Regions from separate parts of the Neobacillus canaveralius genome, predicted to be linked through region 4. Evidence: a T-box and tRNA genes for the amino acid it is inferred to sense, from the RefSeq annotation. Region 4 holds a T-box; the other regions hold tRNA genes.
What was found. The T-box of region 4 lies ahead of tyrS (tyrosine--tRNA ligase). A T-box ahead of a tRNA ligase gene usually reads a tRNA of that ligase, here a tRNA-Tyr.
Positions count from the first base shown of each region.

Region 1: it encodes a tRNA-Tyr, which carries the amino acid that the T-box ahead of tyrS (tyrosine--tRNA ligase) is inferred to sense. The anticodon was not compared.
Region 2: it encodes a tRNA-Tyr, which carries the amino acid that the T-box ahead of tyrS (tyrosine--tRNA ligase) is inferred to sense. The anticodon was not compared.
Region 3: it encodes a tRNA-Tyr, which carries the amino acid that the T-box ahead of tyrS (tyrosine--tRNA ligase) is inferred to sense. The anticodon was not compared.

Region 1 is NZ_JBDFLL010000001.1:4,997,135-5,002,423, forward strand. Features, by position in the region: gene ABC255_RS24455 (LysR family transcriptional regulator) at 1-165, opposite strand, end outside; gene ABC255_RS24460 (mannonate dehydratase) at 359-1,369, shown strand; gene ABC255_RS24465 (MFS transporter) at 1,434-2,768, shown strand; tRNA gene ABC255_RS24470 (tRNA-Leu) at 3,083-3,163, opposite strand; tRNA gene ABC255_RS24475 (tRNA-Leu) at 3,186-3,271, opposite strand; tRNA gene ABC255_RS24480 (tRNA-Cys) at 3,309-3,379, opposite strand; tRNA gene ABC255_RS24485 (tRNA-Gly) at 3,386-3,460, opposite strand; tRNA gene ABC255_RS24490 (tRNA-Gln) at 3,465-3,539, opposite strand; tRNA gene ABC255_RS24495 (tRNA-His) at 3,570-3,645, opposite strand; tRNA gene ABC255_RS24500 (tRNA-Trp) at 3,661-3,734, opposite strand; tRNA gene ABC255_RS24505 (tRNA-Tyr) at 3,771-3,855, opposite strand; tRNA gene ABC255_RS24510 (tRNA-Thr) at 3,880-3,955, opposite strand; tRNA gene ABC255_RS24515 (tRNA-Phe) at 3,981-4,056, opposite strand; tRNA gene ABC255_RS24520 (tRNA-Asp) at 4,083-4,159, opposite strand; tRNA gene ABC255_RS24525 (tRNA-Met) at 4,162-4,235, opposite strand; tRNA gene ABC255_RS24530 (tRNA-Val) at 4,262-4,337, opposite strand; tRNA gene ABC255_RS24535 (tRNA-Glu) at 4,371-4,445, opposite strand; tRNA gene ABC255_RS24540 (tRNA-Ser) at 4,466-4,557, opposite strand; tRNA gene ABC255_RS24545 (tRNA-Asn) at 4,567-4,641, opposite strand; rRNA gene rrf (5S ribosomal RNA) at 4,659-4,774, opposite strand; rRNA gene ABC255_RS24555 (23S ribosomal RNA) at 4,906-5,289, opposite strand, start outside.
Region 2 is NZ_JBDFLL010000001.1:2,267,015-2,272,303, forward strand. Features, by position in the region: gene ABC255_RS11635 (exodeoxyribonuclease III) at 1-604, shown strand, start outside; gene ABC255_RS11640 (class I SAM-dependent methyltransferase) at 699-1,472, shown strand; gene ABC255_RS11645 (hypothetical protein) at 1,520-1,666, opposite strand; tRNA gene ABC255_RS11650 (tRNA-Leu) at 1,950-2,034, shown strand; tRNA gene ABC255_RS11655 (tRNA-Gly) at 2,071-2,145, shown strand; tRNA gene ABC255_RS11660 (tRNA-Leu) at 2,151-2,239, shown strand; tRNA gene ABC255_RS11665 (tRNA-Arg) at 2,269-2,345, shown strand; tRNA gene ABC255_RS11670 (tRNA-Pro) at 2,354-2,430, shown strand; tRNA gene ABC255_RS11675 (tRNA-Ala) at 2,446-2,521, shown strand; tRNA gene ABC255_RS11680 (tRNA-Met) at 2,597-2,673, shown strand; tRNA gene ABC255_RS11685 (tRNA-Ser) at 2,696-2,788, shown strand; tRNA gene ABC255_RS11690 (tRNA-Tyr) at 2,818-2,902, shown strand; tRNA gene ABC255_RS11695 (tRNA-Trp) at 2,940-3,013, shown strand; tRNA gene ABC255_RS11700 (tRNA-Leu) at 3,021-3,101, shown strand; gene ABC255_RS11705 (CoA-disulfide reductase) at 3,360-5,042, shown strand; gene ABC255_RS11710 (sulfurtransferase TusA family protein) at 5,083-5,289, shown strand, end outside.
Region 3 is NZ_JBDFLL010000001.1:698,288-703,576, reverse strand. Features, by position in the region: gene ABC255_RS03425 (hypothetical protein) at 127-789, shown strand; gene ABC255_RS03420 (glycine betaine uptake BCCT transporter) at 839-2,365, shown strand; tRNA gene ABC255_RS03415 (tRNA-Asn) at 2,537-2,611, opposite strand; tRNA gene ABC255_RS03410 (tRNA-Ile) at 2,646-2,722, opposite strand; tRNA gene ABC255_RS03405 (tRNA-Gly) at 2,728-2,801, opposite strand; tRNA gene ABC255_RS03400 (tRNA-Cys) at 2,813-2,886, opposite strand; tRNA gene ABC255_RS03395 (tRNA-His) at 2,926-3,001, opposite strand; tRNA gene ABC255_RS03390 (tRNA-Tyr) at 3,061-3,145, opposite strand; tRNA gene ABC255_RS03385 (tRNA-Phe) at 3,180-3,252, opposite strand; tRNA gene ABC255_RS03380 (tRNA-Asp) at 3,304-3,380, opposite strand; tRNA gene ABC255_RS03375 (tRNA-Met) at 3,418-3,491, opposite strand; tRNA gene ABC255_RS03370 (tRNA-Ser) at 3,649-3,741, opposite strand; tRNA gene ABC255_RS03365 (tRNA-Ala) at 3,749-3,821, opposite strand; tRNA gene ABC255_RS03360 (tRNA-Pro) at 3,840-3,916, opposite strand; tRNA gene ABC255_RS03355 (tRNA-Arg) at 3,924-4,000, opposite strand; tRNA gene ABC255_RS03350 (tRNA-Leu) at 4,037-4,125, opposite strand; tRNA gene ABC255_RS03345 (tRNA-Gly) at 4,131-4,205, opposite strand; tRNA gene ABC255_RS03340 (tRNA-Leu) at 4,266-4,350, opposite strand; tRNA gene ABC255_RS03335 (tRNA-Lys) at 4,418-4,493, opposite strand; tRNA gene ABC255_RS03330 (tRNA-Thr) at 4,593-4,668, opposite strand; tRNA gene ABC255_RS03325 (tRNA-Val) at 4,704-4,779, opposite strand; tRNA gene ABC255_RS03320 (tRNA-Glu) at 4,820-4,894, opposite strand; rRNA gene rrf (5S ribosomal RNA) at 4,935-5,050, opposite strand; rRNA gene ABC255_RS03310 (23S ribosomal RNA) at 5,126-5,289, opposite strand, start outside.
Region 4 is NZ_JBDFLL010000001.1:4,012,602-4,017,890, forward strand. Features, by position in the region: gene ABC255_RS19950 (Bug family tripartite tricarboxylate transporter substrate binding protein) at 1-795, opposite strand, end outside; gene ABC255_RS19955 (HAD family hydrolase) at 1,009-1,845, opposite strand; gene tyrS (tyrosine--tRNA ligase) at 1,902-3,146, opposite strand; T-box leader at 3,191-3,412, opposite strand; gene ABC255_RS19965 (MarR family transcriptional regulator) at 3,432-3,944, opposite strand; gene ABC255_RS19970 (hypothetical protein) at 4,210-4,941, opposite strand; gene ABC255_RS19975 (RNA polymerase sigma factor) at 4,938-5,289, opposite strand, start outside.

The sequences.
Region 1 (5,289 bases), 980 kb from region 4:
AACTCCTTTATTCCCCCTTATAAGCAGGTCTATATTAAGTTCCTTTTCCAATTGATGAATCCGATACGTAATTGCAGGCTGCGAAATAAACAATCGGTCTGCTGCCTTTTTTATGTTCTTTTCTTCATAGATAACTTGTAGAATTGCCAAATCTCGAAAGTCCATTTACAGCACCCTCCCTTTTTTGCTATAAAATTCCTTATGCTTTTGCTATAAAAAACGAGTATTTTCGTTGAAACCGAATTCATACTACAATCTTACTATAACGAACCGGTTTTTTATGAAGTTAAAAGATATTTTTTAGTGTCTATATTTTGACCATTTAATAGTTCCATATAGAAGGGATGATGTAACCGTGATGAAAATATCAATCACATCGTATACAACAGATTTAACAGATGGAGATTTACGGCAATTAAGTCAGTTAGGTGTAGACTGCATCGACTTTGGAAAAGGTTCTGCTTTTGCTGGTGTAAAAGAACAAGGCTATCCCGATTTAGACCAATTGTTGAAGTTAAGAAGAAGAATTCGTTCTTATGGAATGGATATCAATCGTGTAACTTTGCCTGATATGACTATGAAATTTATGAATAATGAACCCGGCAGTGAGAAAGAACTAGAAAACTCAATAAATGCGATAAAAGTTTTTGGTGAAGCCAGAGTGCCACTTGTTAGACAAAGATTTGAAGGAGATGTATTCCCGCATTTAACAACTAAATACCGTTCCTTTCAGAGAGGTGGAATGATTGCTCGGGGAGAAAGTCTAGGGTTTACAAAGGAAACCTTTACTCATCCGACGGTAGAGGAATATGAACATGTGTGGCAGCGTTTCTGTGATGCTTATACAGAAATGGTTCCAGTCGCTGAAGACTGTAATGTACTACTAGGAATGCATCCTTCAGATGCACCGCATCCTGAGACTCTATTTGGAGGTCTAGGCTATCACCGTCTCATAGATGCATTCCCAAGCAAGAATGTCGGCTATATTTACTGTGTTGGAACAAGAGCAGAGGAAGGCGGAAGTTCCCTTGTATTAAATGAAATTAACAACTATGGCAGAAAAGATAAGATTTTTCTCGTTCATTTCCGTAATGTCAGAGGAAGCCTGCCAACCACAAAGGCTTTTGAGGAAGCACTTCTAGATGACGGTGATATGAACATGTTTAAGGTTTTACTTGAACTAGATAAAGTCGGCTATAACGGCTGCTTGAATCCGGACCATGTTCCAATCCTTGAAGGGGTTCAAATTGAACACAACCCAAGTTGGCCCAACACTTGTATTCAATGGAACTATAACAATATTGGCTATGTGTATTCAATCGGATATATAAAAGCTCTCCTCGCTGCATTAGTAGAATTCAAAGGTTAATTGGAGTCATAAAAATCCAAAGAGGTTCTGATAATCTATTTAACAATAAGAGGAGGAACAATAAATGAGTGGAAATGCAAAATCAACCAATTCCTATGCGGGAAAAAGTAATGCACGTTATTTAATTCTTGCCATATTATTTGTTACAACAGTCATTAATTATATTGACCGTTCGGCTTTAAGTGTTGCTGCACCGATTATGAAAGAGGATCTCTATTTAGATGCTGTAAAACTAGGTCTTGCCTTTTCTGCATTTAACTGGGCCTATACGTTTTTTCAAATACCAGGCGGCTGGCTGCTTGATCGGTTTGGAGCACGTAAAGTATATGGTATTGGTCTATTTGTTTGGTCTTTATTCACCTTTTTTCAAGGATTTGTCGGCAGTTTTCTTACCTTATTCCTCTTAAGATTTATCGTCGGAATTGCGGAAGCACCTTCGTTTCCTGCAAATAGCAGAATGACAACGATGTGGTTCCCTCAGCATGAACGAGGCAGAGCAGTAGCGATTTATAACTCAGCACAATATTTCGGGTTAGCTCTTTTTACACCAGTATTAGCATGGCTTTTGCAGAAAATGGGCTGGAATTATATTTTCTATTTTGCCGGTGGAATTGGAATGATTTTGTCTTTCTTCTGGTTTAAGCTAGTCCGTGACCCATCCGACCATCCACGCGTTAACCAGCAAGAAATCAACTATATTAAAGATGGCGGCGGCTTCGCAGATGCTGGAGAAAAGAAGACAAAAGTAAAATGGGCGCATATCCGATTATTACTAACAAACAGACAAATGATTGGAATTTACATTGGACAATACGCATTAAATACCATTGTTTGGTTTTTCCTAACCTGGTTCCCGACCTATCTGGTTCAAGAAAAAGGCTTGTCTATAATTAAGGTTGGTTTTATCGCATCGATTCCATTTTTAGCTGCGTTTGTTGGAGGGATTATTGGCGGCTTCGTTTCTGACACATTATTGAAAAAAGGAAAATCCTTAGCAGTAGCTCGTAAAACTCCGATTATTACAGGATTCCTTCTTTCAAGCACCATTGTGTTAGCAAACTATACACAGTCTACGGTAGCAATTATTGTTATAATGTCAGTTGCGTTCTTCGCAAAAGGACTAGCTGGACTTACTTGGACTCTTGTTGGAGACATGGCACCTAAAGAGCTTTTAGGAGTAACAGGTGGAATATTTAATACAATTGGAAATATAGCAGGAATTGTTACACCTATTGTCATTGGAATTATCTTAAGCAAGACGCAGTCCTTTAGTGGTGCTTTAGTTTTTGTGGCGAGTATCCTTCTTGTCGGAGCTCTATCCTATATCTTTATCGTTAATAAACCTAGGAGAATTGAACTTCCCGAAGAAAGCCTGCCCAATACAAAACAGGCAGTTTAGGAAAACGGGAGAGCAAAAGAAAAATGAAATCACTCTGCGATAAGTAAAAAGAGTTTAATAAAAATGAAAAAGTATGTTCTTCTTGTGAGATTGTTAAATAGCCAAAACAATTCACAGAAAGACATACTTTTTTTTGTTTTCGTCCACACATATCAGCTAAACATTCAATGGTCGATTTCAATTACCTAAGACCAGATGGACTTCTGATCCCTCTTGCATGTTTCTTCGGGTTCAAAGGGAACCAGATGACTATTTTACTGAAGAAAAAAACACCCACAAATGCTGATTTAACAACATTTGTGGGTGTTTTTAGATACCGGTGGTCGGGGTCGAACCGACACTCCAGAGGAACACGATTTTGAGTCGTGCGCGTCTGCCAATTCCGCCACACCGGCAAAATAAAATTTGTAAAGATAATGCCGAGGACCGGAATCGAACCGGTACGGTAGTCACCTACCGCAGGATTTTAAGTCCTGTGCGTCTGCCAGTTCCGCCACCCCGGCGCAATAATATGCGCTATTAAATCTTAAGAAAGAATGAAGGCGGCAACCGGATTCGAACCGGTGGTAAAGGTTTTGCAGACCTCTGCCTTACCACTTGGCTATGCCGCCATATGATGGAGCGGAAGACGGGATTCGAACCCGCGACCCCCACCTTGGCAAGGTGGTGTTCTACCACTGAACTACTTCCGCGAATTGGCTGGGCTAGCTGGATTTGAACCAACGCATGTCGCAGTCAAAGTGCGATGCCTTACCGCTTGGCTATAGCCCAATGATAAATTTTTCTTTAATGATGGTTATATGGGGCGACTGATGGGAATCGAACCCACGAATGCCTGAACCACAATCAGGTGCGTTAACCACTTCGCCACAATCGCCATAATAAAATTAATTGGCAGGGGTAGTAGGAATTGAACCCACACCAAAGGTTTTGGAGACCTTCGTTCTACCTTTAAACTATACCCCTATAATGGAAATTTATTTTTACTATTGTAAGTAAAATTGGTGGAGGGGGACGGATTCGAACCGCCGAACCCGGAGGGAGCGGATTTACAGTCCGCCGCGTTTAGCCACTTCGCTACCCCTCCACATAATATGAAGTTTCAACCTAATGGTGCCGGCTAGAGGACTTGAACCCCCAACCTACTGATTACAAGTCAGTTGCTCTACCAATTGAGCTAAACCGGCAAGCAAATAATCAATAGAATAAAAATGGTGGCTCAGGACGGAATCGAACCGCCGACACAAGGATTTTCAGTCCTTTGCTCTACCGACTGAGCTACTGAGCCACAATATTACGCCTTTTTAATAAAAATGGCGGTCTGGACGGGACTCGAACCCGCGACCTCCTGCGTGACAGGCAGGCATTCTAACCAACTGAACTACCAGACCAATTGCGGGGACAGGATTTGAACCTGCGACCTTCGGGTTATGAGCCCGACGAGCTACCGGACTGCTCCACCCCGCGACAATAAAAATTCAATGAAATAATCATGGTGGAGGATGACGGGATCGAACCGCCGACCCTCTGCTTGTAAGGCAGATGCTCTCCCAGCTGAGCTAATCCTCCATATTTTAAAACTAAACTGTGTTAACCTTGTAATGGTGACCCCTACGGGATTCGAACCCGTGTTACCTCCGTGAAAGGGAGGTGTCTTAACCACTTGACCAAGGGGCCAATAAAAAGTTAATGTTTTATGGCGGAGAGCAAGGGATTTGAACCCTTGAGACAGGGTTACCCGCCTACACGATTTCCAATCGTGCTCCTTCGGCCACTCGGACAGCTCTCCATAAAAGAATGGCTCCGCAGGTAGGACTCGAACCTACGACCGATCGGTTAACAGCCGATAGCTCTACCACTGAGCTACTGCGGAATAACAATAGAATTGCAGCCTGGCAACGTCCTACTCTCACAGGGACAAAGTCCCAACTACCATCGGCGCTGAGAAGCTTAACTTCCGTGTTCGGTATGGGAACGGGTGTGACCTTCTCGCCATTATTACCAGACTACTTTTCTCAAAGACAATCTTTATTATACTGTCTTTTTGAGATTTTTCAAGAGGTTTTTGAAAAAAATTCATTCCCTCAAAACTAGATAATTTCAGAAGAAGTTGTAAAAACGAGTTCACCATAAAAAATTGGTTAAGTCCTCGAACGATTAGTATCAGTCAGCTCCACATGTTACCACGCTTCCACCTCTGACCTATCAACCTGATCATCTTTCAGGGTTCTTACTAGCTTGACGCTATGGGAAATCTCATCTTGAGGGGGGCTTCATGCTTAGATGCTTTCAGCACTTATCCCGTCCGCACATAGCTACCCAGCGATGCCTTTGGCAAGACAACTGGTACACCAGCGGTGCGTCCATCCCGGTCCTCTCGTACTAAGGACAGCTCCTCTCAAATTTCCTGCGCCCACGACGGATAGGGACCGAACTGTCTCACGACGTTCTGAACCCAGCTCGCGTACCGCTTTAATGGGCGAACAGCCCAACCCTTGGGACCGACTACAGCCCCAGGATG
Region 2 (5,289 bases), 1.7 Mb from region 4:
CCAATATTGGAATTATGCAGTCAAAAAAGGCTACTCAGGGACAGCGGTTTTTACCAAAAAAGAGCCTATTTCTGTCTCTTATGGTGTAGGTAATGAGGATTCACAAGAAGAAGGAAGAATCCTTACATTGGAATTTGAAGGTTTTTACCTTGTGAACGTTTATACACCAAACTCACAAAGAGATTTAGCGAGACTAAACTATCGGTTAGAATGGGAAGATCAGATTATCTCCTATTTAAGAGAATTAGACCAAGTTAAACCTGTTGTATTATGTGGGGATTTAAATGTTGCCCATCAGGAAATTGACCTAAGAAATCCTAAATCTAACTTAGGTAATTCAGGTTTTACAGTGGAGGAACGAGGAAAAATGACTTCACTGCTGGAGTCAGGGTTCATAGATAGCTACCGCTACTTTTATCCGGAAAAAGAAGGAGCCTATACATGGTGGTCGTATATGGCTAAGGTACGTGAGCGGAATATTGGCTGGCGGATTGATTATTTTATTGTTTCAGAAAAACTACGTGATAGGCTAACCAATGCAGATATTCATTGTGAAGTAATGGGGAGTGATCATTGTCCTGTGGTTTTAGATTTTGAATTTTAAAATACCATAACTTTTTCTTATGATAATTCATAAAAACCTCGTAATTTTAATTATTACAATTCTAGATTATATTAGAATTAAGAGGTGATATAAAATGGATATTAAAAAAGACGTTCAAGAGCAATTTGGGAGTAATGCTGCTTCCTACGTTTCTAGTGCTATTCATAAGGATGGAAAAGACTTATTGAAGATGGTGGAAATGGCAGAACTCAATGGTCAGGAAGTACTGCTTGATATTGCTACAGGTGGGGGACATACGGCCAACGCGTTTGCACCTCTAGTTAAAAAAGTGACAGCGGTTGACCTTACTGCAGAAATGTTAGCAGCGGCTGAGAAATTTATTATAAAAAACGGCCATCAAAATGTGGAATTTGTTCAAGGTGACGCTGAACAGCTTCCTTTTACAAATGAATCGTTTGATATTGTTACCTGCAGGATTGCACCACACCACTTTCCGAATGTGGATTTATTCATAAAGGAAGTATATCGTGTATTGAAGCCAGGCGGGCAATTTTTATTGGATGATAACGTTGTACCTGAAACGAAAGAATATGATCAATTTTATAATACGATAGAGAAAATACGTGATTATAGTCATTTTCGTGCGTGGAAAAAATCCGAATGGATACAAAAACTTGAGGAGAGCGGTTTAGAAGTTTTTGAATGGCATCGTTTTGAGAAGACGTTTCGATTTGAATCGTGGTGTGCCAACATGAAGCTTTCGGAGACGGATAAAAATCATTTAACCAAGTTTATTCTTGAATCTTCCGATGAGATTAAAAATAAATTTAGAATACTCATACAGGATGAAAAAATTATTTCATTTAATGGGGAAGCGATTATTTTGAAGGCGTTAAAACGCAAGTAAAAAAACCAGTGTATGAAAGAGAACAGTCTCTTTGATACACTGGTTTTTTAGAATTCAAAAGGACTGTGCAGGTCATTTAGGGCAGTACCGAAAACATCAAATTCAGGTGACTTTTCACTATTCGTTACGGTTTCGTCTTGATCTCCCTGATTTGCGGGCATTTTTTCGATGTCTTTCTTTTGATTATAACTCAAGGTTGCATCATCTCCTTTATTGCGGAATGAATTATATTGTATTTTTACCCAATAAAAAGGTTCTAAAACATATTTTTATCTTTTCGTTACAACATCTACATAGTGTAGGTTGGGGAATTTATGATATTGTGGGATAATAACTATGTGATTTTGCACTTTTAAAAAAAACTTAAAATTTAGTGTTGATTTTTGTCGTAATTCGTTGTAAGATTATCAATGTCGCTGATACGACGCAGCAAAGTTAGCAACTTAGTTTTCTAGTTTGTTTATTATCACATTATATGCGGGTGTGGCGGAATTGGCAGACGCACCAGACTTAGGATCTGGCGCCGCAAGGCGTGGGGGTTCGACTCCCTTCACCCGCACCAAAGTTTTTTGCGATAGCAAAATAACTTACCATAAATGCGGAAGTAGTTCAGTGGTAGAACACCACCTTGCCAAGGTGGGGGTCGCGGGTTCGAATCCCGTCTTCCGCTCCAATGTTGCCGGGGTGGCGGAACTGGCAGACGCACAGGACTTAAAATCCTGCGGTAGGTGACTACCGTACCGGTTCGATTCCGGTCCTCGGCACCATTTTCAGAATAGAAGTTATAGTATAAATTGCGCCCGTAGCTCAATTGGATAGAGTGTCTGACTACGGATCAGAAGGTTATGGGTTCGACTCCTTTCGGGCGCGCCATATTTTATCGGGAAGTAGCTCAGCTTGGTAGAGCACTTGGTTTGGGACCAAGGGGTCGCAGGTTCGAATCCTGTCTTCCCGACCATCAAGTACAATTTTTGGGGCCTTAGCTCAGCTGGGAGAGCGCCTGCTTTGCACGCAGGAGGTCAGCGGTTCGATCCCGCTAGGCTCCACCAAGATTAATTTGCGAAGCAAAATAATCAGAGTGTTTTCATGCTAGTGAAAATAACTTATAACTTAATTAGATATTTGGCGGTGTAGCTCAGCTGGCTAGAGCGTACGGTTCATACCCGTAAGGTCGGGGGTTCGATCCCCTCCGCCGCTACCAAATATTAATACTTTCTTAATGCGGAGGAATACCCAAGTCTGGCTGAAGGGATCGGTCTTGAAAACCGACAGGCGGGTCAAACCGCGCGGGGGTTCGAATCCCTCTTCCTCCTCCATAATTTCATATTATTTATTTCTCCAATGTGGAGGGGTAGCGAAGTGGCTAAACGCGGCGGACTGTAAATCCGCTCCCTCCGGGTTCGGCGGTTCGAATCCGTCCCCCTCCACCAAAAAATTTTCGCGTTAGCGAAATAACATTCCATCCATAGGGGTATAGTTTAAAGGTAGAACGAAGGTCTCCAAAACCTTTGGTGTGGGTTCAATTCCTACTACCCCTGCCAATGATTTGCCGGTGTGGCGGAATTGGCAGACGCGCACGACTCAAAATCGTGTTCCTCTGGAGTGTCGGTTCGACCCCGACCACCGGTATCAATTAAAACTGAAATACCTAATAGGTCAATGCTTTGTTCATCAAAGTATTGGCCTATTTTTTTTATAGTCAACTAATTATTGAGGTACTCGTCCAGAGAATCTAATTGTGACGAATATATGAAAGTCTCCAAAATGACTTTACATATATTTTTTCGGTAATATAATACCCTTATAGGTATAAAACCCCCATGGGTATACCGAATAACTATTCACTTAATGTGATGAAAAAGACATTATCAATTTGGAGGGACTATTATGACACAGAAAGTAATAATCGTAGGTGGAGTTGCTGGTGGAGCTACTGCTGCTGCTAGATTAAGAAGAATCAGTGAAGATGTAGAGATTATTCTTGTAGAACGTGGAGAACATATATCATTTGCAAACTGCGGATTACCCTATTACATTGGTGAAACGATTAAGGATAGAAGTAAATTATTAGTACAAACGGTAAAAGGAATGTCTGATCGATTTAATCTTGATATACGCAATCTAAGTGAAGTAATGAACATAAATCCAGAAAACAAAAGAGTTACAATTAAGAATTTACAAACTGGGGAAGTGTATGATGAATCTTATGACAAGTTATTATTATCTCCGGGAGCAAAACCAATTGTACCACCAATTCCAGGGTTAAATGAAAATCAGACATTATTTACGTTAAGAAATATCCCAGATACAGATAAAATTAAAAACTATGTTGATCATAATCATCCCAAAAGGGCTGTTGTTATTGGCGGTGGATTTATAGGAATTGAGATGGCCGAAAACCTTGTGGACAGAGGAATTCAAGTTACACTTATTGAAATGGCCAATCAGATTATGGCACCGATCGATTTTGAGATGGCCAGTATTTTACACACTCACTTAATTGAAAAAGGTGTGAACTTAATCTTAGAAAATGGTGTTCATTCATTCGCCGATCAAGGAAAAAAAGTGCTGCTATCAGATGGAAGAGAAATTCTAACAGAAATGACCATTCTTTCAATTGGAGTAAGACCTGAAAATGAATTAGCCAATACTGCAGGACTTGAGTTAGGAGAGCGCGGAGGAATCATTGTAAATGAATTCCTGCAAACATCGAATGACGATATTTATGCCGTTGGGGATGCTGTAGAAGTGGTCGATTACATTAGTGGTACAAAGGCAATGATCCCATTAGCTGGACCCGCCAATCGCCAAGGGCGTATCGCTGCGAATAATATGATGGGCAAGAACGAGAAGTATCAGGGGACATTAGGTACTTCGATTGCAAAGGTATTTGACTTAACTGTTGCTGCTACAGGAAACAATGAGAAAACATTAAAACGTTTAGGGATTGCCTATGAAGTGGTCCATATTCACCCAAGTTCTCATGCTGGTTACTATCCAGGAGCAGCACCGATTGCATTAAAATTGATATTTAATAAAGAAACTGGAAAGATATTTGGTGCCCAGGCAGTAGGTGCAGACGGTGTTGATAAGCGAATTGACGTTATTGCGACAGCTATTAAGGGTGCCTTAACCGTTGAGGATATAACAAATTTAGAATTATCTTATGCACCTCCATTTTCATCAGCAAAAGACCCTGTAAATATGGCAGGTTATGTGGCAACGAATATTATGGAGGGTGAATTAGAACATATCCAATGGCATGAAGTCGATCAAATCGTTGCTGAAGGTGGACTACTAATTGATGTTCGAGAACCAATGGAAAGAGAATTTGGTTTTATTAAAGGTTCAATTAATATCTCACTAAACGACCTTAGAAATAAATTGGTTGAAATTCCAAAAGATAAGACTGTTTATGTAAGCTGTCAGGTTGGCTTAAGAGGCTATTTAGCAAGCCGTATTTTAAAGAATCATGGTTATCACGTTAAGAATGTCGATGGCGGTTGGAAAACGTACTCCTCTGTATATGGTAACAACTTGAATAAAAGTGATGAGACCAAAAACAAATGACCTTGGCGAAACTGAGGTCATAGAAGCAATAGAAAATGGCATAAAAGCTGATACCGTAGTAGATGTTAGTGGATTAGCCTGCCCAATGCCAATCATTAAATTGAAAAAAGGTATCGATACACTGGAAAGCGGACAAGTCATTAAACTTCTTGCGACTGACCGGGGTGCTTTAAATGACCTGCCAGCCTGGTCAAAAAATGCTGGCCATACTCTCTTAAAAATGCAACAAGAAGAAAAGCTTATTAAA
Region 3 (5,289 bases), 3.3 Mb from region 4:
TTCTCTCCCCCTCCCCATCTAAAAGAATAGTATTTTCAATTCTAAGACAACCTAATAATAGACCTAAATTTTTCTTCGAGTGATTATGACGCTAACCATATAGAGTTGATGAAGGGAGATTGATCCGTGAAACTATATCAAGTAAGAAAAGGACAATTTGTATATTACAACAATGAGTTACACAAGGTATACGGGGTAAAACCCATGTATAAACTGTCCGTGCACCTTATTAAGCTTAGGGATTTAACACAGCATATTACCAATGCTGCAAGCGTAGAAAAATACAAGCCAACGGAAAATGACAGTTTTATTTTTAACCATAAGGCATATACGCTAAAAAAGGATCGAAGAGCTGAATCTGGAGATTATATTTTAATACATAATCCATTGCCCGATTCCCTTGATACTTATACATTAAATGAAATTGAATTGGTTGAAACGGCGGATAACAAAGGGGTTATCACAAGTAATTCTCACGGAGTCAAACATAATGAGTATTTATTAATGGTACCAGGCCGTGCTGCTGACAGCAGTCGTATCGATTATCAAAACAAGGAAAATGCTGAAGAGGAGAGCCTGATAGACATCGAGCCAGGTATGCCTACCAGCGAACTACTGCCGTCTTTAGGAGACATCTATAAAAAGAAAGACAATAACTCAATAGTTGAAGCAATGGTGGTCGCCATTAAAGACCAAACGGTATACCTTGGAGGCGGATTAGAGATTACACAGGAAGAGTTGATGAACAGTGAAAAGTGGGAATTTCTCTATAACCTCCTTGATAAGTGATGTACTTTCAAAAACTTTATCTGACACCAAGCATTACTAGGAGGTTTCTATGAACAGCAATAATAATAAAGGAAACAGTGTGTTTATTATTTCATTATTACTAACGTTCATTTTTATTGTTTGGGGAGTCTTTTTTACCGAAAATCTCACCAAAGTTACCGATATAATCTATAATGGTTCGATTGATTACCTTGGGTGGGTGTATCTTGGTGCTACCCTCTTCTTTGTAATCTTTTCCATCTATTTGTTGTTCTCTAAATATGGTGATATTCGGCTGGGCAAGAAGACAGACCGTCCTGATTTTAACACGGCCTCTTGGCTTGCGATGTTATTCGGTGCTGGGATGGGAATCGGAATTGTGTACTGGAGTGTCGCCGAACCTGTAACGCACTATACAACCCCTCCTTATGGGGAAGGATATACGGTTGACGCAGCCAACACGGCAATGAAATATACCTTTTTCCATTGGGGTCTTGATCCATGGGCTATTTACACGGTCATTGGTCTAGCTCTGGCATTTTTCCAATATAACAAAAGGCTGCCCGCAGCCATAAGTTCGGCCTTCCATCCAATCTTAGGGGATAGAATTTATGGGCCTATTGGAAAAACCATAGATATCCTTTCAATCTTTGCCACAGTCTTTGGGATCGCAACCTCATTAGGTCTTGGTGCCATGCAGGTTACAGCCGGAATGCATGAAATATTCGGTGTTCCCAATGAGTTATTTGTTCAAATGATTGTGATTGTTGTCGCAACAGTTATTTTTATTATTTCCATCAATACAGGATTAGAAAGGGGTATTCAATACCTATCCAATGCTGCGATGATTCTATCTTTTCTGATCATGCTGCTGATTATGATTGTGGGTCCAACTCTGACTATAATTAAGGTTTTCTTTAATACGACTGGTCTTTATATTAGTGACTTTATACATATGAGTTTAAGGTTAAAGCCTTTTGGTGAAGGGGAATGGATTGCCTCCTGGACACTATTTTATTGGGCATGGTGGATTGCTTGGGCACCTTTTGTTGGTATGTTTATTGCAAGGGTTTCAAAAGGAAGAACAGTAAGGGAATTTGTGATTGGCGTGTTGGTTGTGCCTACCCTGGGAACATGTCTCTGGATGTCGATCTTTGGCGGCTCAGCACTTGAATTGGTTCAAAACACAGGCAGCCATGACCTGGCAAAAAAGATTACCGAGGACGTTTCATTGTCAATCTTCACATTCTTTGATTATCTTCCATTAAGTTCTGTGCTAAGTATTTTAGGGTTTGCTGTCGTAGCAATTTATTATATAACTGTCGCCGATACAGCCACATTTGTATTAGGAATGCTAAGTGAAGGCGGCACGTTAAATCCATCGAATAAAATTAAAATGACATGGGGTGTCATTCAATCCGCTTTAGCTGCTGTATTGCTTTTAGCTGGCGGGCTGAATGTATTACAAACAGCTTCCATTGCAGCTGCACTCCCTTTTGCGATCATCATGATCGTCATGTGCTTTTCATTGGTGAAAGGATTGAAAAGTGAAGTTGAAGTACAAAGAGGAAATAAAAGAAACGTGTACCCCTCCTAAAGGGTCTTTAATGTGAAAAATAATCCAAAAGATTTGACGATTGAGCTGACTGAAAAACCAAGAATGTATATGATATTGAAAAAACCCCCTTTAAGAAAATGATTATTTCTTAAAGGGGGTTTTTTAACTATTTTTAAAAGGAACAGGCTAACCGTCCTTAACTTGAAAAAATGGCTCCGCAGGTAGGACTCGAACCTACGACCGATCGGTTAACAGCCGATAGCTCTACCACTGAGCTACTGCGGAATAATAACAAATTATTTTGCTTCGCAAAAAATTCTGGTGGGCCTAAATGGACTCGAACCATCGACCTCACGCTTATCAGGCGTGCGCTCTAACCAGCTGAGCTATAGGCCCAAAATTGGAGCGGGTGATGAGAATCGAACTCACAACATCAGCTTGGAAGGCTGAGGTTTTACCACTAAACTACACCCGCATATTAAAATTTGGAGGCAACACCCGGATTTGAACCGGGGATAAAGGTTTTGCAGACCTCTGCCTTACCACTTGGCTATGCTGCCCAAACTTTTAAAGAGCTAACCCAATTTATTAAAATTCATTGGGGCGACTGATGGGAATCGAACCCACGAATGCCTGAACCACAATCAGGTGCGTTAACCACTTCGCCACAATCGCCATAATGGTTATTTTTAACTTCAGCAAAAAACCTAGGATATTTTCAAACGAAAATAACTTGGTGGAGGGGGACGGATTCGAACCGCCGAACCCAGAGGGAGCGGATTTACAGTCCGCCGCGTTTAGCCACTTCGCTACCCCTCCAAATATAAAAGACAAAAAAAGTTTAAAAAAATGATGGCTCAGGACGGAATCGAACCGCCGACACAAGGATTTTCAGTCCTTTGCTCTACCGACTGAGCTACTGAGCCATACAATCTATATCTATATCAACAGTAGAGTTACCCTACTGATATAAAAAATGGCGGTCCGGACGGGACTCGAACCCGCGACCTCCTGCGTGACAGGCAGGCATTCTAACCAACTGAACTACCGGACCAAAGTTTTTTCAAGTATTTTTCTTGAAAATAACTTAATTGCGGGGACAGGATTTGAACCTGCGACCTTCGGGTTATGAGCCCGACGAGCTACCAGACTGCTCCACCCCGCGACAATAAAAATATTAAATTATATCCATGCCCCTAGTTTAGGACTGTATCAATCTCAGTAAGACTATTCAAGCAGCAACTCGATTGATACAACTCGCAGTTAATTCATTGAAGCAATGCTCGTTGCTCCACCCCGCGACAATAAGAATATAGAAATTATGGAGGAGGAAGAGGGATTCGAACCCCCGCGCGGTTTGACCCGCCTGTCGGTTTTCAAGACCGATCCCTTCAGCCGAACTTGGGTATTCCTCCGAATAAGTGGAGCCTAGCGGGATCGAACCGCTGACCTCCTGCGTGCAAAGCAGGCGCTCTCCCAGCTGAGCTAAGGCCCCATTTTGTTATTAAAAGCATGGTCGGGAAGACAGGATTCGAACCTGCGACCCCTTGGTCCCAAACCAAGTGCTCTACCAAGCTGAGCTACTTCCCGTATTATATGGCGCGCCCGAAAGGAGTCGAACCCATAACCTTCTGATCCGTAGTCAGACACTCTATCCAATTGAGCTACGGGCGCATTTTAATGAAAGTTATTTTTCTCCGAAAAATAACTTGGTGCCGAGGACCGGAATCGAACCGGTACGGTAGTCACCTACCGCAGGATTTTAAGTCCTGTGCGTCTGCCAGTTCCGCCACCCCGGCAACATTGGAGCGGAAGACGGGATTCGAACCCGCGACCCCCACCTTGGCAAGGTGGTGTTCTACCACTGAACTACTTCCGCATATATGGAAGATTATTTTGCTTAGCAAAAATTCTTGGTTATTTTCTAACGAAAATAACTTGGTGCGGGTGAAGGGAGTCGAACCCCCACGCCTTGCGGCGCCAGATCCTAAGTCTGGTGCGTCTGCCAATTCCGCCACACCCGCATATTAAAATGGAAAGTTATTTTCGCCTTCGCGAAAAAACTTTGGTTATTTTCTAACGAAAATAACTTGGTGAGCCATGAAGGACTCGAACCTTCGACCCTCTGATTAAAAGTCAGATGCTCTACCAACTGAGCTAATGGCTCGAATAATGAGATTTATCTAAACTCATTTTCTCTGCTTAAAATCCCTTTCGGGATTTTGCGCATGCTTCCGATGATGTAAAATCAACGTAGCAAGAAGCATGGTGCCGGCGAGAGGACTTGAACCCCCAACCTACTGATTACAAGTCAGTTGCTCTACCAATTGAGCTACCCCGGCGTATCAAAGATAAACTTCATTTCTTGAAATTAAATTGGTGGAGGATGACGGGATCGAACCGCCGACCCTCTGCTTGTAAGGCAGATGCTCTCCCAGCTGAGCTAATCCTCCATATAGATGGAACATTATTTTCGCTATCGCGAGAAAATGTTGGTGACCCCTACGGGATTCGAACCCGTGTTACCTCCGTGAAAGGGAGGTGTCTTAACCACTTGACCAAGGGGCCGTAATAATATTTGAGGCAAAAAAATAGCCCCAAAGGGGTAGCCTGGCAACGTCCTACTCTCACAGGGACAAAGTCCCAACTACCATCGGCGCTGAGAAGCTTAACTTCCGTGTTCGGTATGGGAACGGGTGTGACCTTCTCGCCTTAATTACCAGACTATTTTATTGAGGTATCATTCCCTCAAAACTAGATAATCAGAAGAAGTTTGTAAAACGAGTTCGCTTTTAAAAATTGGTTAAGTCCTCGAACGATTAGTATCAGTCAGCTCCACATGTTACCACGCTTCCACCTCTGACCTATCAACCTGATCATCTTTCAGGGTTCTTACTAGCTTGACGCTATGGGAAATCTCATCTTGAGGGGGGCTTCATGCTTAGATGCTTTCAGCACTTATC
Region 4 (5,289 bases):
AACACCCTGTTCTTTGGCAGTTGGGACGTCTTTAAAATCACCTGCTAAACGCTCATCTGAGGTAATCGCCAACACGCGCACCTTACCCGCCTTTAAAAATTCTTTTACACTAGAGGCATCGGTACCAATGACATCTGCATTACCGCCAAGCAGGGCAGTAATCGCTTCACCGCCTCCATCATAGGAAACGTATTTAACCTTTGTTGGATCCACCCCATATTTGTAAGCAGGGAGAATGGAAATTAAATGGTCCATTGAGCCTGGTGCAGATCCACCTGCAAATGTTAGTTTACTAGGATCTTTTTTTACCTCTTCTAGCACTGATTTTAAGTCTGTATATTTGGAATCCGCTTTGACAACAATGGCACCGAAATCTTTTGTCAGCTGTGCCAATGGTGTTGTATTTTTATAGCCATAAGGACTATTTCCTTCTTTTTTCAGATTGTTAATAACAATCGGTGGTGAATTAACAAACAGCATGTCATTATTTTCAACTTGTTGGGTAGCGTATTCCGCCATAAAAACAGCACCACCGCCACCAGGCTTGTTCTCTACCGTTAAAGGCTGTTCGACCAGCTTCGTTTCACCCAGTACCTTTGTAAACGCTCGAGCGGTTAAATCCCAGCCGCCCCCTGCCCCTGATGGCGCCACAATTGTAATCGCTTTCGTAGGATAGCCAGTACTTTCTTCCTTTTTACCTGTGCTTGCTGTTTCTTTACTGCTGCTGCAAGCACCTAAGCTGAGTGCTAATGCACCTGCACACATTACTGCCGAGATTTTTTTGATAGAAAACATTTCAATTCCCCCTTGTAAACGTTTTCTTAATTTTACAAAATTTTTGAATATTTTATAGATTATACATTTAAACAGCATTAAAAACTTAATAATCATTTTGTCCATTTTGTTCACGAAGGAACAGAAACGATGTTTAAGTGGGTTCTGTTCGTAATAATGGTCAATATATAAAAAAATCAGAGACTAATTAATCTCTGATTTTTCAATGTCTATTTAAATCAAACCATATTTTTTAAAACTGTTATAAATACCATTATTGTCGTGTGTATCGGTAATATCGTCAGCTGCTTTCTTAACTTCTTCTTTCGCATTTCCCATGGCAATACCATGCTGAACAAATTCAAGCATTTCTAAATCGTTCAAACCATCTCCGTATGCAAAGGTATCTTCGTTATCTATTTTTAAATGCTGAAGCAGCTTTGTAATGGCTGTTGCCTTATGAATACCAGGAACTGATAATTCTCCACTATTCTTTCCAAATAGTGGTACGGTGCTGGGAATAACGTTGAATTTTGATTCAAATTCTCCTCTAATAATCTCAATGGGTAAATCTGACCCTAAAAATGAGATTTTATTAATATCATCTCGAACCAAATCCTCATCATCAATTAAACAGTCATGAAAAGGCTGTAATCCCTTTTCAACTTCTTCTCTGGCTTCAGGTTTATCAATTAGTAATTTCTCTATTATCGTATTGATATGTTGTTTACAGTTTTTACTGGCATATAAGCCCCCATTTGACTCTAAGTAAAAGTCAATTTCGTGTTTGTTAAAAAAATCAACGAGATGGGAAACGTCCCCTTTTTTCACACGTTCATGTAATAATATCTCTTGTCCTACCTCAATGTAGCCTCCAGCTGCACCAATAATACCATCAAATCCAACTTCTAATATTTCTGGAAATAGTTCAGCTTTAGAACGCCCTGTGCATAGAAAGACAAGATGTCCTTTGGCCCTAGCCTTACGTATTGCAATTTTAGCTGATTCTGGTATCACACCATTATCATTCACCAGCGTTCCATCAACATCCATAAAAATAACCTTTTTCATATTACACCTTCTTACCTTTAGTTTACTAAAAAAGCCTGTCTAGTCTTCATTCTCATTTAGAGCTGTATCTTTACAAATTTACGTTTACCAACCTGAACAATTAAGTCATTAACGATAGTAAGCTCCATTTTAGTATCTTCAATCGTATTTCCATTTATTTTTACGCCTCTATTTTCTATCATTCTTCTAGCTTCACTCTTAGAGCTAAACAATTCCAAATCAACCAGTAGGTCGATAATTGAAATTAATAAATCTCCTTGCCACTCCCTTACTGGGATTTCTTCAGGAATTGACCCCTGTTGGAATACCGAAATAAAGTGCTGTTCAGCCTTTTCCGCTTCTTCAGGTCCGTGGTACATTCTAACGATTGTCTTCCCCAGCAGCATTTTCGCATTTCTTGGATGTAATATATCCGAATGAATTTGCTCTTTAATGTTCTGAATTTGTTCAGGTGTAAAATCTGTAATCAATTGGAAGTATTTATTCATTAACTCATCAGGTATAGACATTGCTTTTCCGTACATTTCTTGTGGACTTTCATCTATACCAATGTAGTTTTTCTTTGATTTAGACATTTTCTCAACACCATCAAGCCCCTCTAATAAAGGCATTAACAAGGCGACTTGCTTCTCTTTTCCAAACTTTTCTTGAAAATGCCTACCCATTAAAATATTGAAATGCTGGTCCGTTCCACCTAGTTCTATATCGCATTCTAATACCACAGAATCATAACCCTGCATTAAAGGGTAGAAGAATTCATGCAGGGAAATAGGCTTCCCTAAAGCAACTCTTTCTTCAAAGTCATCCCTTTCTAAAAGCCTAGCTACAGTGATTTTTCCGGCAAGTTGAATGACATCTTCAAAATTTAATTTGGACAACCAACTAGAGTTATAGTGTAATTCGACCTTTGCCATATCAATCACCTTGGCAAATTGTTCGAAGTAGGTTTTAGCATTATGTTTGACTTCCTCATCAGTTAATTGTTTTCTAGCTATGGATTTTCCAGTCGGATCCCCAATTTTCCCAGTAAAGTCACCAATAATGAGTTGGATGATATGTCCATTTTCTTGAAATTGCCTCATTTTGTTAAGTACCACTGTATGTCCAAGGTGAACATCCGGAGCAGAAGGATCTAAGCCTAACTTTATTTTTAACGGTTTTTTCTCTAAAATTGACCTGGCAATTTTATTTTCTAATTCTTCAGTTGGAATAATTTCCTGGACACCTTGGCTGTAAATAGCCATTTGTCTCTTTACCTCGGTTCTTTGCATTTCGTTCAATAGTTCTAAAAAATTGGTCATGTTCGTTTCCTCCTAAAATAAATATAAAAAAACCACATCCCATAAAAAGGGACGTGGTTTTAACTCTTACACGCGGTACCACCCTAATTGAAGGACACAATCCTTCCACTCAACGATTAACGGCTCGTCCGTTCTTTGCTACTTATTTTCACAAAGAAAGCTCAAGGAATGTAATTCATCGTTATCTTTGTATCGATTTTCACCAACCATCGACTCTCTGTTAACAGGGAGATAACTACTACTGGGTTTCCTGTCCTAGCTTTTCCTATATTTTAGTGTGATTTTTTAAAACTGATTTTCCCGAATTACTTTTCTAAGTAGTACTGTCATCCGTTTTTGTTCATCTACTGACAAACCAGATACAATCTCGACCTCGTTTTTGTGGAAAAGTGGATATAGTTTCTCCATCACTTGCTTTCCCTTTTCTGTTAGAAAAACGTAGGTCATTCTTCTATCCCTGGGGTCACTTTTTCTGAAACAAAGCTCTTTTCTCTCAAGTGTTTTGGTTATATTGCTTATTGTTGCTTTTGAGACCCCTGCTGAGTGTGCTAGCTTTTTTGTTTCGATTGACTCCCATATCCATAAATCATAAAGCATGGAGAATGCTGTCCATGATAATCCATATTGAGATAAAACTTCCTGTTCCATTTTGTTTCTTAATCCTTGTGCGACTCGATAAATATTCGTAACGACAGCAATTGCATCAAGATTTAACGAATGTATAGGGATTTTAGTTAAGCTGTTGATAGTATCTATTTCTTCAGGAAGCAGTTGTCCATCCTCATTAAATGAATGAATGTTGAATCACCTCTTTTAATTTTCATAATCGTTAGCTATGAAACGATATTATCAAAAAAAATATAAGAATGCAATATTTATCATTAGTTAAAAATATCCAAATTAATAATAATATTCAGGCCTTAGGAATTTTCCTAAGAGCCTGTTAAGCAGTTTACCCCTGAAGGTGTTGACCAGGTAATGGATAGGGATTATTTAAGATAGTAATATCATTTTACCATAATCTTGCATAAACCGAATTTGGTTAAAGTGATACTTAACAAAGCTACTTCACTACATTTTTCGGTTGAAGCGGGTTGTTTTCTATAATGGTTTCCACTTCTTCATAGCCCTCTAGAAATGCAAAGTTATATCTAGCTGGAAGTGCAAAAACATATTCAGTATTTTGTCCTAGCAAGGTTGGACCAATCGGTGCTGCACCAATATGAAATTCCCCATTTTGAAGTGATGACCATTGTTTAAGAGTGAAAATCATAATAGGAATATCTTGTCTCGGTTTTTCTTCCGTCCAATCAGGGTGTCTTATTAAAAGAATTTGCCCATTTTCTATCTGTTGTTGATCAGTAGAAATTCCTTCCCAAGAATCCGAAACAATCTGATAGCCTTCCCAACTTACGGGTAACGTAAAGCTAAATCCATATTCTGCATTTTCATACAGGTTTTCTTCATGTTTATTTTGATCTATATCCTCTTTATCCTTGTTTTTATCTACAGTAGGTTCTCCTTTACCTGGTTGCCCTTGTTGATTTGAATCAAGACCTATTATTGGAATCGTAAGAATGGAGATTAACACGAAAGCAGCAATACTTGCTAAACCTACTGAAATCTTTTTCATTATTGCAGCTCTCTTTTTCTTCTTGTCATATACCCTTGCAATTTGTAATAGATTTTCATGGATGTTATCTTGAGTCTCTTTCGTAAACTTTTTATCATAATCAGGTTCAGGTAATGCTCGAATTTTCTTCTCCAATTCATAAAATTTCTCATTATCTTTCATAGAGAAATTCCTCCTAAATTTTTTTGAAGTGTCTTTAACGCACGATGATAGGTAGTTCTAACCTTATTTTCATTCCAATTTAATATGGATGCGGTTTCTGATACAGAAAATTCTTTAATCCCTCGAAGGATGATGACATCTCGATAATTGACTTTTAAGGATTGGATTGCTTGATAAAGCACCTTGTTATTTTCATTTAGTTGGAGAACTTTCTCAGGTGTTTCCTTATCTGTTTGCTCATCCCAGAACCAAATCTTTTGCATCATCCCTAAACGCTTCCTTTTTCTCATTTCATCTATCGCCAAATGGCGTGCAATCGAAAAAAGCCAGGTTTTAGGACTTGATTTT